Prochlorococcus marinus str. MIT 0917: one gene and its partner. The protein of the gene in region 1 interacts with the protein of each later gene in a pairwise test. Links are inferred from orthologs where the notes say so. Each region holds a gene or a part of one and is shown in the gene's direction. Other genes may lie near its edges. The genes, in order: sfsA and O5637_RS00135.

Region 1 (6,198 bases):
ATTGTTCTTGGATACGCAGAGAATCCACAGATAATTAGTTTTGGTTGATTTTCAATTGCTTTTTTTCTAATTGCATCCATATCGAGCCTTTCAGTCGTTTTATCAACTTCGTAGTGGCATGTCTTAAACCATTTGCCACTGACATTGACAGGTGAACCATGAGTGAGGTGACCACCATGAGAAAGGTCCATTCCCATTATTGTGTCACCTGGCTTAAGAAGGCTTAGGAAAACTGCAAAGTTTGCTTGTGCTCCACTGTGTGGTTGGACATTTGCCCAGTTAGCACCAAAAAGGTTTTTTGCTCTATCTATTGCTAATTGCTCAATTCCATCAATGTACTCACATCCTCCGTAATAACGTTTGTTGGGAAGACCTTCAGCATATTTATTTGTTAGGACTGATCCCTGAGCTTCCATTACTGCCTTTGAGGCGAAATTCTCACTTGCAATAAGTTCCAAATGAGTTTCTTGTCTTGATAATTCATTATTTATTAATTTCGCAATACTTGGATCACATTCCATCAAGGAAGATTTGATAGTCACTTTATTCTTTATTTTGATGTGATATTAGGCATATGTTTAGTCTAATGAGAAAAAACCTTCTCTTATTTTCTGGTTATATATGGATTTACAAATTTTTTAAACGCGCCTGGAGAGATTCGAACTCCCGACCCTCTGATCCGTAGTCAGATGCTCTAATCCGCTGAGCTACAGGCGCATAAAAAAACAATATCAGATTGACTCCCAAAGAATAGGGAAATATGTTTGTATCTATCCCTTGAAAAATCATTATTTATATAGAAACCATCTCAATCTAAGGTCATTAATAATAGAAAAAAATTTTTTCATGTCCACTTCTATCGATTCATCACAAATTAATGAGCTAGTGGTGTCAATAGCTGACAGATTATTTATTCAAGTTGGAAATTGGAACCTTTATCTAGGCGATGCAGGCCTTGCAAAGGACTTAGCTATTGAATGTCAGGCTTACTTTGATCAAGGTGCAAATGTTGCAGCTAGCAAAGGTCTTGAAGGCATTCAAGTAAAACTTGGTGGGGGTAAAACTAGATTGCCATTATCAAAATTAATTCCACCAAATCAATTTTTTGACCTTGAGGAGATTTTAGAACCCTATTGCAGATAAGATTTAATCAATTGCTTTGTTATTCTTGCTAATCATTCAGGTGACAAATGCTAGAGAGGTTGTAAGGCAGCGAATTGGTCGCTTAGGAGAAAGACTTATAGGCAAAGTTGCTGATGCTGATGCACAGGTTGAAAAGGAATTAATGAAAGAGATGGAAATAGCTTTTCAAGAGTTTGGTATTGAAGCAAGAATTCTCTCAGTCAGTGGAGTGAAAACTGATGAAATGAACTGTTTAGAAATCCCACTTAAAGTTAGATCAGAAAAAGATGTTTTTCTTAAAGACGAATGAATTTCTCTTTTAAAAACTTATTTAAAATATCAATATCATCAATTTTAAGAATAATTGCTAGATAATAGAATATAACAAGACTAATTCCAGATGACGTTATTATTTTAAATAATACATTAAAGAAATTATAGGGTAAAGATATTAATTTAAAAATAAAAAATGAGCTAATACCAGAAATTAAACCAATTAAAATTATTCTAAGGTTTTGAGATACTATTTTTAACAGTTTCAGGTTTTCTAGTTTATTGTTTAATTTTAATAGTAAAAGTATACAAGCAAATAAATTAACAAAAGTAGTTGAATATACTAACCCATTGACTCCTAAGTTGATTGGAGATAGTTCACCCCATGGACTAGTTCCTCCTATTAGATACCAGTCAAAGAATAAATTTAACAATATTGCTATAGTAGATATTTTAAATGGTGTTTTTGAATCTTCAATACCATAAAATACTCTAACTAATAGATCTCTTAATAGATAAAAAGGCATACCTATTCCATATGCAATCAATAGTTTGCTTACAACATCTATAGCATTTTGATTAAATGAACCTCTGCCATAGATTAGTATTACTATTGGAGCAGACAGTGAAATGAATATTGAACCTAAAAATACCATCGAAGAAGAGGAAATGATTAATCCTTGATGGATTTTTTTGATCAATTTTAAATGATTTTCTCGAGCTCTTAAGCTTACAAAAACGGGTAATAATGGAATTAAAATAGCATTTGATATTATTCCAAGAGGCGCTTGAACTAAGAAGTTTGCGTAACTTAGTGCAGCTGCAGCTCCAACTATTTTTGATGCAAAGAATAGATCAGTAAGAACATTGATTTGCATCATTCCTGAAGAAAGTGACGCAGGGGCAATCATTTTCCAGGCTCTTTTTAGTTCTGAATATTGTGTTTGGATTGAGAAATTTATAGTAAATATTCCTTTCTTAATTAGAAAAGGTATTTGGATTAAATATTGAGATAGAGACCCTATAAATGTAGCCTTTGCAAGAATAACTCCTCCACCTAAATTTAATTTATATATATCAGCTGAGGTTTCTTTGTTGATCCAAAAGTTTGATACAGCAATTATAATTATTAGACTTGAAAGTAATGGAGCTATAGAAGGGATGAAAAATTCTTTCTTTGCATTTAGAGATCCAAAACCTAGGCCTATTAGTCCAGATAAGAATATAATTGGAGACATTATTTTTAATTGAGAAGATGCTATCTCTTTGATCTCAGTAGTTAAACTTGGTCCAACTAAATTAATCAACAAGTCGGATGAAAAGAAAACAAATAAACTTATTATTAATAGTATTATCGATAAAATAGTATTGATTGAAGTTATAAATAATCTACTATCAACTTTGTTCTTGTCTGCTAATAGTGTAACCATTGAGTTATGTAATGGTCCATTAATGCCTCCTAAAAGAACTAAGAAAAATCCAGGTATAATATAAGCATAATTATATGCATCATATGCAGCACTAATTCCAAAAGCACCAGCAATAACTAATTGCCTTGCCATCCCTCCAAATTTGCTTAATAAAGTTCCTAAACTTACGACGAAAGCAATTTCTTTGATTGTTTTCGTCATGTTAGATTTGAAAAAAAAGAGCTTTCATTTTCTTAGAATATTTTGTAGTTCTTGTATTAATTTGATGTTATTTAAGTGATTGAGATTGGGAAAACCATTATTAAGTTTCCACCTCTTGTAGAGGGAATCTTAATTAAGAGATACAAGAGGTTTTTGGCTGATGTTGAGTTGGCTGATGGTCAAATTGTTACCGCTCATTGTGCGAATACAGGACCAATGAAAGGGGTCTTGTGGCCTGGTGGTCGAGTCAGACTTAAGTACTGTCCTTCGCCTAAACGTAAATTAGATTGGTCTTGGGAGCAAGCTGAGGTGCCCAGTCATAATGAGTTGCGGAGGTGCTGGGTTGGTATCAATACATCTTTACCTAATAAATTGATTAGGAATTTGGTTGAGGCGAATGGTTTACAGAAGCAATTGGGTTTAATTGCAAATATCAAGCCCGAAGTTAAATATGGTTTAGAAGGTAAAAGCCGAATTGATTTATTACTGAGACCAGAAAAAGGAAATTCAGATAGTAGAAATATTTATATAGAGGTTAAAAATACAACTTGGTGTGAAAAAACATTGGCTTTGTTCCCGGATACGGTAACTACAAGAGGTCAAAAACATTTGAAGGAGTTAATGAGTATTTGTACCAATTCAAGAGCAGTATTGATTCCCTGTATTAGTAGAAGTGATATGGAAATTTTTGCCCCTTGTGATTTGGCAGATCACTTGTATGGAAAATTATTTAGAGAGGCAATATCTAAGGGAGTAGAAGTTATTCCATGTGCATTTGGTTTCTTTGTAGACCATATAACTTGGGAAGGTATTAAACCCTTTAAGATGTCGCAAAAAAAAGTTTTCTAGAAAAAAATAGTTATGTATATCTATTTTGGCTAGTTGAACTAGTTTTTTATTTTGATTTTTAACTTTGAGATTTATATCGATTTGAAAATCTAATCAATTCATATGAAAAATGTGTAAATAAGGACATATCTGTAGTGCCAAAGTCTTTTTTTGTATCAACACCTACATCTTTTAAGTATCAGTTGCATTCATATTATTAATTGTATAAATTTTGGATTAACTATCCATTTCTTTTTTTCGAAGTAAGCATCATTTATGACCACTGCTTTGCAATCGCCTCCAAGGCGAAGTACTTCTCGTCTTCAAGACGCAAGTCTTTTGAACGGGCCAATGCTTCTTCTAAGAAGCATTAAAGGTTTTAGAAGAAGTCAATCTTGGGCATGGCTAGCCTCTGTCCCATTGGCACTTTTAGGATTAGGTGTATTCACTTTCTCTGCAAGAGCTGAGGTTGCACTTTCTGATTTAACTGGACCTCAAGCTGCTGCATTCTTGGCAGATAACCTTTGGTTATTCATAGCAACAATCCTCGTTATTTTTATGAACGCTGGATTTGCAATGGTTGAAGCTGGTATGTGTCGCCAAAAAAATGCGGTAAACATATTAGCTAAAAACTTATTTGTTTTTGCTCTTGCGGTTACGGCCTATTGGGTAATTGGATATTCTCTAATGTATGGCGGTTCAGTAATTGATGGATGGCTTTATTTTCAAGGCTTATTTGTTGATCCTGATCCTTCCGGTGCCTTAGAGTGTGCAGCTGCTGGTGATACAGGTTGTCTAGTTCCAGCAGTTGATTTCCTTTTCCAATCTGCTTTCGCTGGTACTGCTGCAACTATCGTTTCTGGATTAGTTGCTGAGAGAGTCAAATTTGGTGAATTTGTCGTTTTCTCTATAGTTTTAACTGCTTTCATCTACCCAATTGCTGGTAGCTGGCAGTGGAATGGAGGATGGCTTTCTGAACTGGGCTTTATTGATTTTGCTGGTTCATCTATCGTCCACTCTGTTGGCGGATGGGCAGGTCTCGTTGGGGCAATGCTACTTGGACCACGTATTGGCAAATTTGTAGATGGAAAAGCTCAAGCTATGCCTGGTCACAATATGGCTATTGCAACTTTAGGAGCGCTAATTCTTTGGATTGGTTGGTATGGATTTAATCCTGGCTCCGAATTGGCAATGGATCAATATGTTGCTTATGTTGCCGTAACAACAACATTGGCAGCAGCTGGTGGCGCAATCGCAGCTACAGTTTTATCTACCATTACCTCTGGTAAACCTGATCTAACCATGATCATCAACGGAATACTTGCTGGATTAGTAAGTATTACTGCTGGTTGTGGGAATATGACTTTTGCTGGATCTTGGCTTGCTGGCGCAGCGGGTGGATTAATCGTTGTAGTTGCAGTAGCTGCTTTAGATTCTGCAGGTATTGATGATCCAGTTGGTGCATTCTCAGTTCACGGTGTTTGTGGTGTTTGGGGAACTGTCGTTATCGGCCTTTGGGGCGTTGATGGCATGGACCCAGGTGCTGCGGGAATTGGTCTTCTCAATGGAGGAGGCATTAACCAATTCTTAATTCAAGCATTAGGTGCTGCTGCTTATGGTATCTGGACTGTTGTTACATGCTGGATTGCTTGGCAAGTTATTGGTGGCTTCTTCGGTGGCATCAGAGTTAGCGAAGCAGAAGAGACCCAAGGTCTTGATATCGGTGAGCATGGAATGGAGGCTTATCCTGACTTTGCTTCTAGTTAGTTACCTTGTTTAATTGTCTTACATTAAATCTAAAAAAGCCCGGATATATTCCGGGCTTTTTTAGTGTGGTTTAATAGTGATGGGAATCCTATCAATTTGTTTATAACCTTTTAATTGAAATGGATACTCAAGCATTCAAGCAAACTCTTCATAAATCAGATAGATATAACAGGAGAGGATTTGGCTCTGCCAATAAACGAGCTCAGGCCTTGGCAGAGGCTTATCAAAGTGGACTAATAGGATCAATCAGAGATAATGGAAATGAATTAGAGCATGGTCGACTCAAAGTTAAAATTGCAGAGGCTTTTGGTTTTTGTTGGGGAGTAGAAAGGGCTGTAGCAATGGCTTATGAGACTAGAAAGCATTATCCGAATGAAAAGATATGGATTACTAATGAAATTATTCATAATCCTTCCGTTAATGATCAGCTTAGGAAAATGGATGTACTTTTTATTACTGAGGAGAAAGGAATCAAAGATTTTTCAGGCGTAAAAGATGGAGATGTTGTAATTCTTCCTGCGTTTGGTGCAACTGTTCAAGATATGAAAATGCTTCACGATAGAGGCTGTCATATTAT
Region 2 (6,305 bases), 1.6 Mb from region 1 along the record:
TATTATCTTTATTTGCGCCAATACCTTCGGCAATTAATGGGTATTTTGGTTTAAAGGGCAATTATAGTTTAGGTAATTTTACCCCAAGAGTTACAGCGGATTTAATTATTAAAGATACAGTGATTTATAACAGAAATATTATTTTAGATAATGGAAATATTTTACTTAAAGATAATTATCTAGAGTTTGATATCGCTCTAAGGGATAAAACTTCGGCAAATTCTGTTAATTTAGGTGGAACCTACCCATTAATTAGTTCCTACCCTATTGATATAAAGGTTGAAAGTCATGGAGATGGGTTGGCGTTTTTGACTGGGCTAACGAAAGGGAATGTATCTTGGACCTCTGGGACAGCTGATCTAAGTTTGTTGATTAGGGGAACTCCTGCAAAACCGCTTGCGAATGGTTTTTTTGTTTTAAAAAACAGTGAGCTACTTTTTCAAGATAAAGAAATTAATAATTTGAATAGCACAATAGTTTTTGATTTCAATCGACTTGAAGTCCGTAATCTCAAAGCGAATATAGGAGCAGCAGGTATCATTAAAAGTCAAGGTGGAATATCTTTATTTGATTCACAATTAAGTGAAAGTGAGCCATTGGCTCTTTCTATAGAAAAAACACGTATTAAAACAGCATTCACTGACGTCAGCGCCTCATCTAACATTGTCGTTAAGGGATCTATTTTGAAACCTCAATTAGCAGGTGAAGTCTTTATTTCAGAAGGTTCGATTTTTGCTAAAAGAGCTAATAATTCAGATCAGACTACATCTAAAAAATCGGACCATTCTAAGGTCAAAATAATTCATAGATTACCAGAACAAAACTGGAACCGTAGGGAACCCCTGGTTTTGTTTATTCAAGATGAAGATGCACCTGCAAGTCGAATGGTCAGTGCAGGTTTGCCTAGTGGGTTTGAAACAATACTCTTTGATAATTTAAAGCTCGTATTGGGTCCTTCATTACGATTGGTTGCTCAACCTTTGGCAAGCTTCGAAACAAATGGATTCCTTCTCTTAAATGGTGCTTTTGACGAGACACTTGATGTTAGTGGAGTTATTAAACTTGTTAGTGGCTACGTTAATCTCTTTACGACTACTTTTAATCTAGATCAAAGTGAACCTAATGTAGCCGTATTCGTTCCGTCTATGGGCTTGGTTCCATATGTTGACGTGACTTTGAAAAGTCGTGTTCCAGATAATGTTAGAGACGTTAGCAATTTTTCCTCTAATGGTATGGCATCATTTGGTATTGGAGGATCTCGTTTCGTAAATGTCGAAGTGACGGCCTCTGGGCCTGCAGATCGTATTAGTGAAAATTTTCAATTGAGAAGTACTCCATCTTTGGGAAGAAGCGAGTTGCTAGGACTTATAGGAGGTAATTCTCTTGCAAATCTAATAAGTAGTGGAGGTAATGGTGATGTGCTTGCTAGCTTTTTGAATAGATCTTTTGCTTCGTATCTTCAAGGCAATATCAATGGTTTTTTAAGTGATAGACTTCAAATTTCTTTGTATCCTGCATATATAAATGGAGCAGATTCAGAGGATGATAGTAGTGATAGCAGTTCTTCAAGTACTGATCAGGAAGATACGAATTTTCCAGGTCAACAGGCATGGGTGACAGAAATAGGTGTTGACCTGAACGATAAAATTAATTTCTCAGTTCAGGCTGCTCCTAACAGACAAGATATTCCACCGAAAGGGAATATTACTTTTCAAATGAATCCCAACGTAGGTTTACTAGGCTCATTTGATAAGAATGGGAATTGGCAAAGTCAGCTCCAACTCTATTTTAGATATTAATTAAATGAATAATTGGATAAAAATGACTTAATTAAAAAATTCTCAGTTAGATAGATTTTTATCTTTTTTTATTGCTTGATTCGCCATTAAAGGAATATTTTAAAGATAGTGAAAAATTATCTTTAATTAAATAGTTGATCTAAGCAAATGAGTACAAACTTTTCAGTTCCTGATCCTACGCCTCAGCTAATAAAAGTAGCAGCGAGCGCAAAAGAATCTTCTATCTTACTTGGTCAATCCACTAATGAACAAAGGTGTGAGGCTTTGACTAAAATGGCAAATGCTTTGAATGATAATGCCGATAAGATATTGAAAGCAAATATTCAAGATCTTGAAAGATCAGAAAAAGAAGGGTTGAATAAATCACTTTTATCAAGACTTCAGTTAACTAAAAGTAAACTCAAAGGGTGCATTGACGGGGTTCTAAAAGTTTCAAATCTTGCAGATCCAATAGGTAATAGACAACTTCATAGGGAATTGGATGAAAACCTTATTCTTGAGAGGGTGACGGTTCCATTAGGAGTCTTAGGAGTGATATTTGAATCAAGACCAGATGCATTAATACAAATAGCATCTCTTGCTGTTCGTTCTGGTAATGGAGCTTTATTAAAAGGAGGAAGTGAAGCAAAAGCCACAAACCAAGCAATAATGGATTCGCTTGATAAGGGGTTAAGCCAATCAAGCGTGGGTTCAGGTGCGTTGTCTTTGCTCACTACACGTCAAGAAAGCTTAGGCTTACTTCGTTTAGATCGGTTTGTGAATTTGATAATACCTAGAGGTAGTAATGAGTTAGTCCAATTTATTCAAGAAAATACACGTATCCCTGTCTTAGGGCATGCTGATGGAATTTGTCATTTATATGTAGATGACTCTGTAGATATTGATAAAGCTATTAGCATAGCTTTAGATAGCAAGATTCAATATCCTGCCGCTTGTAATGCCATTGAGACATTATTACTTCACCAAGATGTTGCCGAGATGTTTTTGAAAAAAGGGTTGCCAATTTTTTCTAGTGCAGGAGTTACTCTTAAGGGAGATGCAAAGAGTCAAGCTTTAGGGGTAAAAAACAAGGCTGATGAGGCAGATTGGTCTACGGAATATCTTGATTTAATTCTTTCAATAAAAATTGTTCGTAATGTAGGCGAAGCTATTGAACATATTCGTAAATACAGCTCTCGTCATACGGAGGCGATAGTTACTGATGACAAGGTGGTTGCTGAAAAGTTTTTAAGTTCGATTGATAGTGCAGGTGTTTACCATAATTGCTCTACTCGTTTTGCTGATGGTTTCCGATATGGGTTTGGAGCTGAAGTTGGTATAAGCACTCAGACTCTTCCTCCAAGAGGACCAGTTGGATTGGAAGGCTTAGTTACCTATCGCTATTATCTCAGAGGTGATGGTGATCTTGTTAGGGATTTCGCTTCTGGAGATAGAAGTTTTTCTCATGTTGATCTACCATTATGAGTCAATTTAATAATTTAAGCCCAATTCATATAAAAGATATAAATTTATGGGCACATGTAGGTGTTTTAGAAAGTGAGCGAATACATGGTCAAAGCTTTCTTCTTGATATCAGTTTTTGGTTGGATTTGGATGAGTCTTCCAAGCTTGATCAATTAAATAAATCGATAGACTATAGCGAAGCAATTAAAGCAGTTAAAAAACTTTCATATGAAATCAAATGCTTAACGATTGAATATTTTAGCGATCAAATTTTGAATCTTCTTGAGTCTCTATATGGTCCAGTTCCAATTCATATTCTGCTGACAAAATGCTCGCCACCAATAGATGGATTTTCTGGAAGTGTTCTAATCGAAAAAAAAAGGAATTTCTTATTTCCTATTAATTAATTGAATATAAATAAAAGACCAATTTTTCTTGTTCATGGTTTGTGGAACAATCCTAAATTATTTGAAAAATTAATTAAAAAAATAAACGAAGATGATTATGAATTGTATAGACCACATTTGCCACACAAATATGGGAAAACCTCTCTTAAGCGTTTAGCTCGAGATCTTGATTCTAAGATTGAAGAATTGGTGGGTCCTGAAATCGAAATTGATATTGTTGGTTTTTCAATGGGTGGGTTAATTAGCAGGTTTTGGTTGCAAAATTATGATGGCTTTTTAAGAACTAAACGTTTTTTTAGTATTGGTACGCCTCATTTTGGTACTTACACAGCTCAAATGATCCCTTCATTTTTGATGCCAGGTATCGCTGAGATGAAAAGAGGAAGTAGTTTATTATCTCAATTAAATAATGACTTGACTTCTTTAAAAAAGGTTCAATGTACTAGCTTTTTCACAAAATGGGATTTGATGTCATTCCCAGGCTGGCAAGCAAAACTTTCTGTTGGTGATTCTTATCACTTACCTGTGTTGACACATAAAGAATTGATAACAAATTCTAGGTCTCTAGATATTTTGGCCAAGAAGATTTTTAACTGTAGCTAATTAAGTCCACTATGTCTTATAAGGGCATCAGTAGAGGGATGTCTTCCTCTAAATTGTTTGAAAACCTTATTGGGTGAACGACTACCGCCAAGACTAAGAATTGAATCGCGATATTTTTTACCAATCTTTCGAACTTCATCCTGATTGGCAAGACCTGCTTCTTCAAATGCGGCAAAGGCATCAGCACTGAGTACCTCAGCCCATTTATAAGAGTAGTATCCCGCTGCATAGCCACCAGCAAAAATATGACTGAAGGCACAGAGAAATTGATCTTCTGGAATAGGATCCATCACTGTCGTGTTTTTTGCGATTTCTCGTCGTAACTCATCTGGGGAAATTTTTAAATCTTTATTCCATTGACTATGGAGTTTTAGATCAGTAAGAGCAAAATGTATTTGCCTTAAAGTCGCAAGCCCAGAATTAAATGTTCTGCTTAGCCTCAATTTATTTATTTCCGATTCTGGTAATGGCTCTTTCGTTTTCCAATGTATTGCTATATCAGAAATTGTTTGATCCTCTAAGCACCAATTTTCCATAAATTGGCTTGCTAATTCGACAGCATCCCATTCAACGTTATTAATACCGGCTGCTTGAGGGTAATTTACAATTGTCAACATATGTTGTAGTCCATGACCAAATTCATGGAAGAGAGTTTCTACTTCTTCGAAACTCATCAGACTGGGTTTGTCCGCAATAGGAGTTGTTTGATTGCAGACTAAATAGGCTACTGGGAGAACAATATCATCTTTCGTCTTTTGATTTCGGCACAAACATTCATCCATCCAGGCACCTCCTCTTTTTGTCGCAGGACGACTGAAGGCATCTAGATAGAAAGAAGCAATTTTCTGGCCATCTAAATTTTTGACATTGAAGAAACGGACATCTTTATGCCATAAAGGAGCTGTATTACTTGCTTCTTCAATGTCAATTTCAAAAAGTCTTTTGCACAAATTGAATAGACCATTAAGAACTTGATCTAAAGGAAACCATGGCCTGAGTTTCTCTTGGTCAAGATCGTATTTCTCTTTGCGTAGAATTTCAGCCCAAAAACTTACATCCCATGGAGATAGCTCAAAATCTTCGTTTTCTCCATTTCTTATAGCACACTCACGAAGATGTATAACTTCTTTCTCAGCATGAGGCATTGCCGCCAATCGTAATTCTTCGAGTAACATCTCAACAGCATTTTCATTATCCGCCATCTTTGTGGCTAAACTAATTTCACACCAGTTTTTATATCCCAATAGTTTTGCCTGTTTGTTTCTGAGATCTAAAATTTCTTCAATTATTTTTTTGTTACTAATCTTTCCATCGCTAGCTCTGCTTACAAAGGCTCTATAAACTTTCTCTCTGAGACGTCTATCTTTTGCAAAAGTTTGAAAAGGAATGTACCTAGGCATATCTAAGCCAACTCTCCATGGCCCATTTGATGCCGATGGATCATTGCCTTCTTGATCTTTGTCGCCAGACTCCTTTGCCGCTAGAGCCAATGTCTCAAGTGTTCTTTCAGGAAGACCCTCGACTTCTGACTTGTTTTTTAATAAAAGACTCCAATTCTTAGTCGCATCTAATACATTATTACTAAAAGTAGTTGATAATTTAGCTAATCGCTCACTGCGAGAATTAAATAGTGCTTTTTCATTGGCTTCTAGACCAATTCCTTTATTTTTCATCGTTATTAGTTCTGTCTCAATTATTCTGATTTGTGTTTCATCCTTTATGTTTCCATTCTCTTTCAAATTTGAGAGTGCCTTAAAAATGACTTCGTTTTGAGCAAGCTGATTACTAAATCTAACGATTACAGGTTGCTGATTTGAATGAACCTCACGTAATTCAGTGGAATTACATACAGCATTCAGATGGCTTACAACTCCCCAGCTCCACCTGAGCTTTTCACCAATATCATAAAGCTGAGGCATTACATCTTCCCAACTTAGAGAGCTTTTGGTTAGTAATTGTTTTTGGAGTTGTTCCTCTAGTTTATTTAATTCTTCATTTAGTTCTTTTATCAGTTTGGGTATGTTTTCAGTAATCTCGTTAGGGGTGATTTTAT

Evidence for each region.
Region 2: the proteins of sfsA (region 1) and O5637_RS00135 interact in binary tests that used the Escherichia coli proteins (3 or more experiments, as listed by UniProt). The link is inferred for Prochlorococcus marinus str. MIT 0917 from one-to-one orthologs.

Annotation. Positions count from the first base shown.
Region 1 is NZ_CP114784.1:1,653,647-1,659,844, forward strand. What follows is about bases 2,168-4,988. They hold sfsA (DNA/RNA nuclease SfsA), read left to right. Parts: upstream 2,168-3,101; coding sequence 3,102-3,875; downstream 3,876-4,988. Other genes in these bases: murJ (murein biosynthesis integral membrane protein MurJ), read right to left, coding at 2,168-3,026; O5637_RS09220 (ammonium transporter), read left to right, coding at 4,131-4,988. Also shown: glyA (serine hydroxymethyltransferase), read right to left, coding at 1-521; O5637_RS09200 (DUF3181 family protein), read left to right, coding at 847-1,143; O5637_RS09205 (hypothetical protein), read left to right, coding at 1,184-1,432; more of murJ, read right to left, coding at 1,419-2,167; more of O5637_RS09220, read left to right, coding at 4,989-5,621; O5637_RS09225 (4-hydroxy-3-methylbut-2-enyl diphosphate reductase), read left to right, coding at 5,741-6,198. UniProt on the Escherichia coli protein: Binds to DNA non-specifically. Could be a regulatory factor involved in maltose metabolism.
Region 2 is NZ_CP114784.1:25,352-31,656, forward strand. The notes cover bases 1,177-4,104. They hold O5637_RS00135 (glutamate-5-semialdehyde dehydrogenase), read left to right. Parts: upstream 1,177-1,946; coding sequence 1,947-3,263; downstream 3,264-4,104. Other genes in these bases: O5637_RS00130 (translocation/assembly module TamB), read left to right, coding at 1,177-1,799; O5637_RS00140 (dihydroneopterin aldolase), read left to right, coding at 3,260-3,649; O5637_RS00145 (esterase/lipase family protein), read left to right, coding at 3,650-4,104. Outside these bases: more of O5637_RS00130, read left to right, coding at 1-1,176; more of O5637_RS00145, read left to right, coding at 4,105-4,252; O5637_RS00150 (M3 family metallopeptidase), read right to left, coding at 4,249-6,305. UniProt on the Escherichia coli protein: Catalyzes the NADPH-dependent reduction of L-glutamate 5-phosphate into L-glutamate 5-semialdehyde and phosphate. The product spontaneously undergoes cyclization to form 1-pyrroline-5-carboxylate.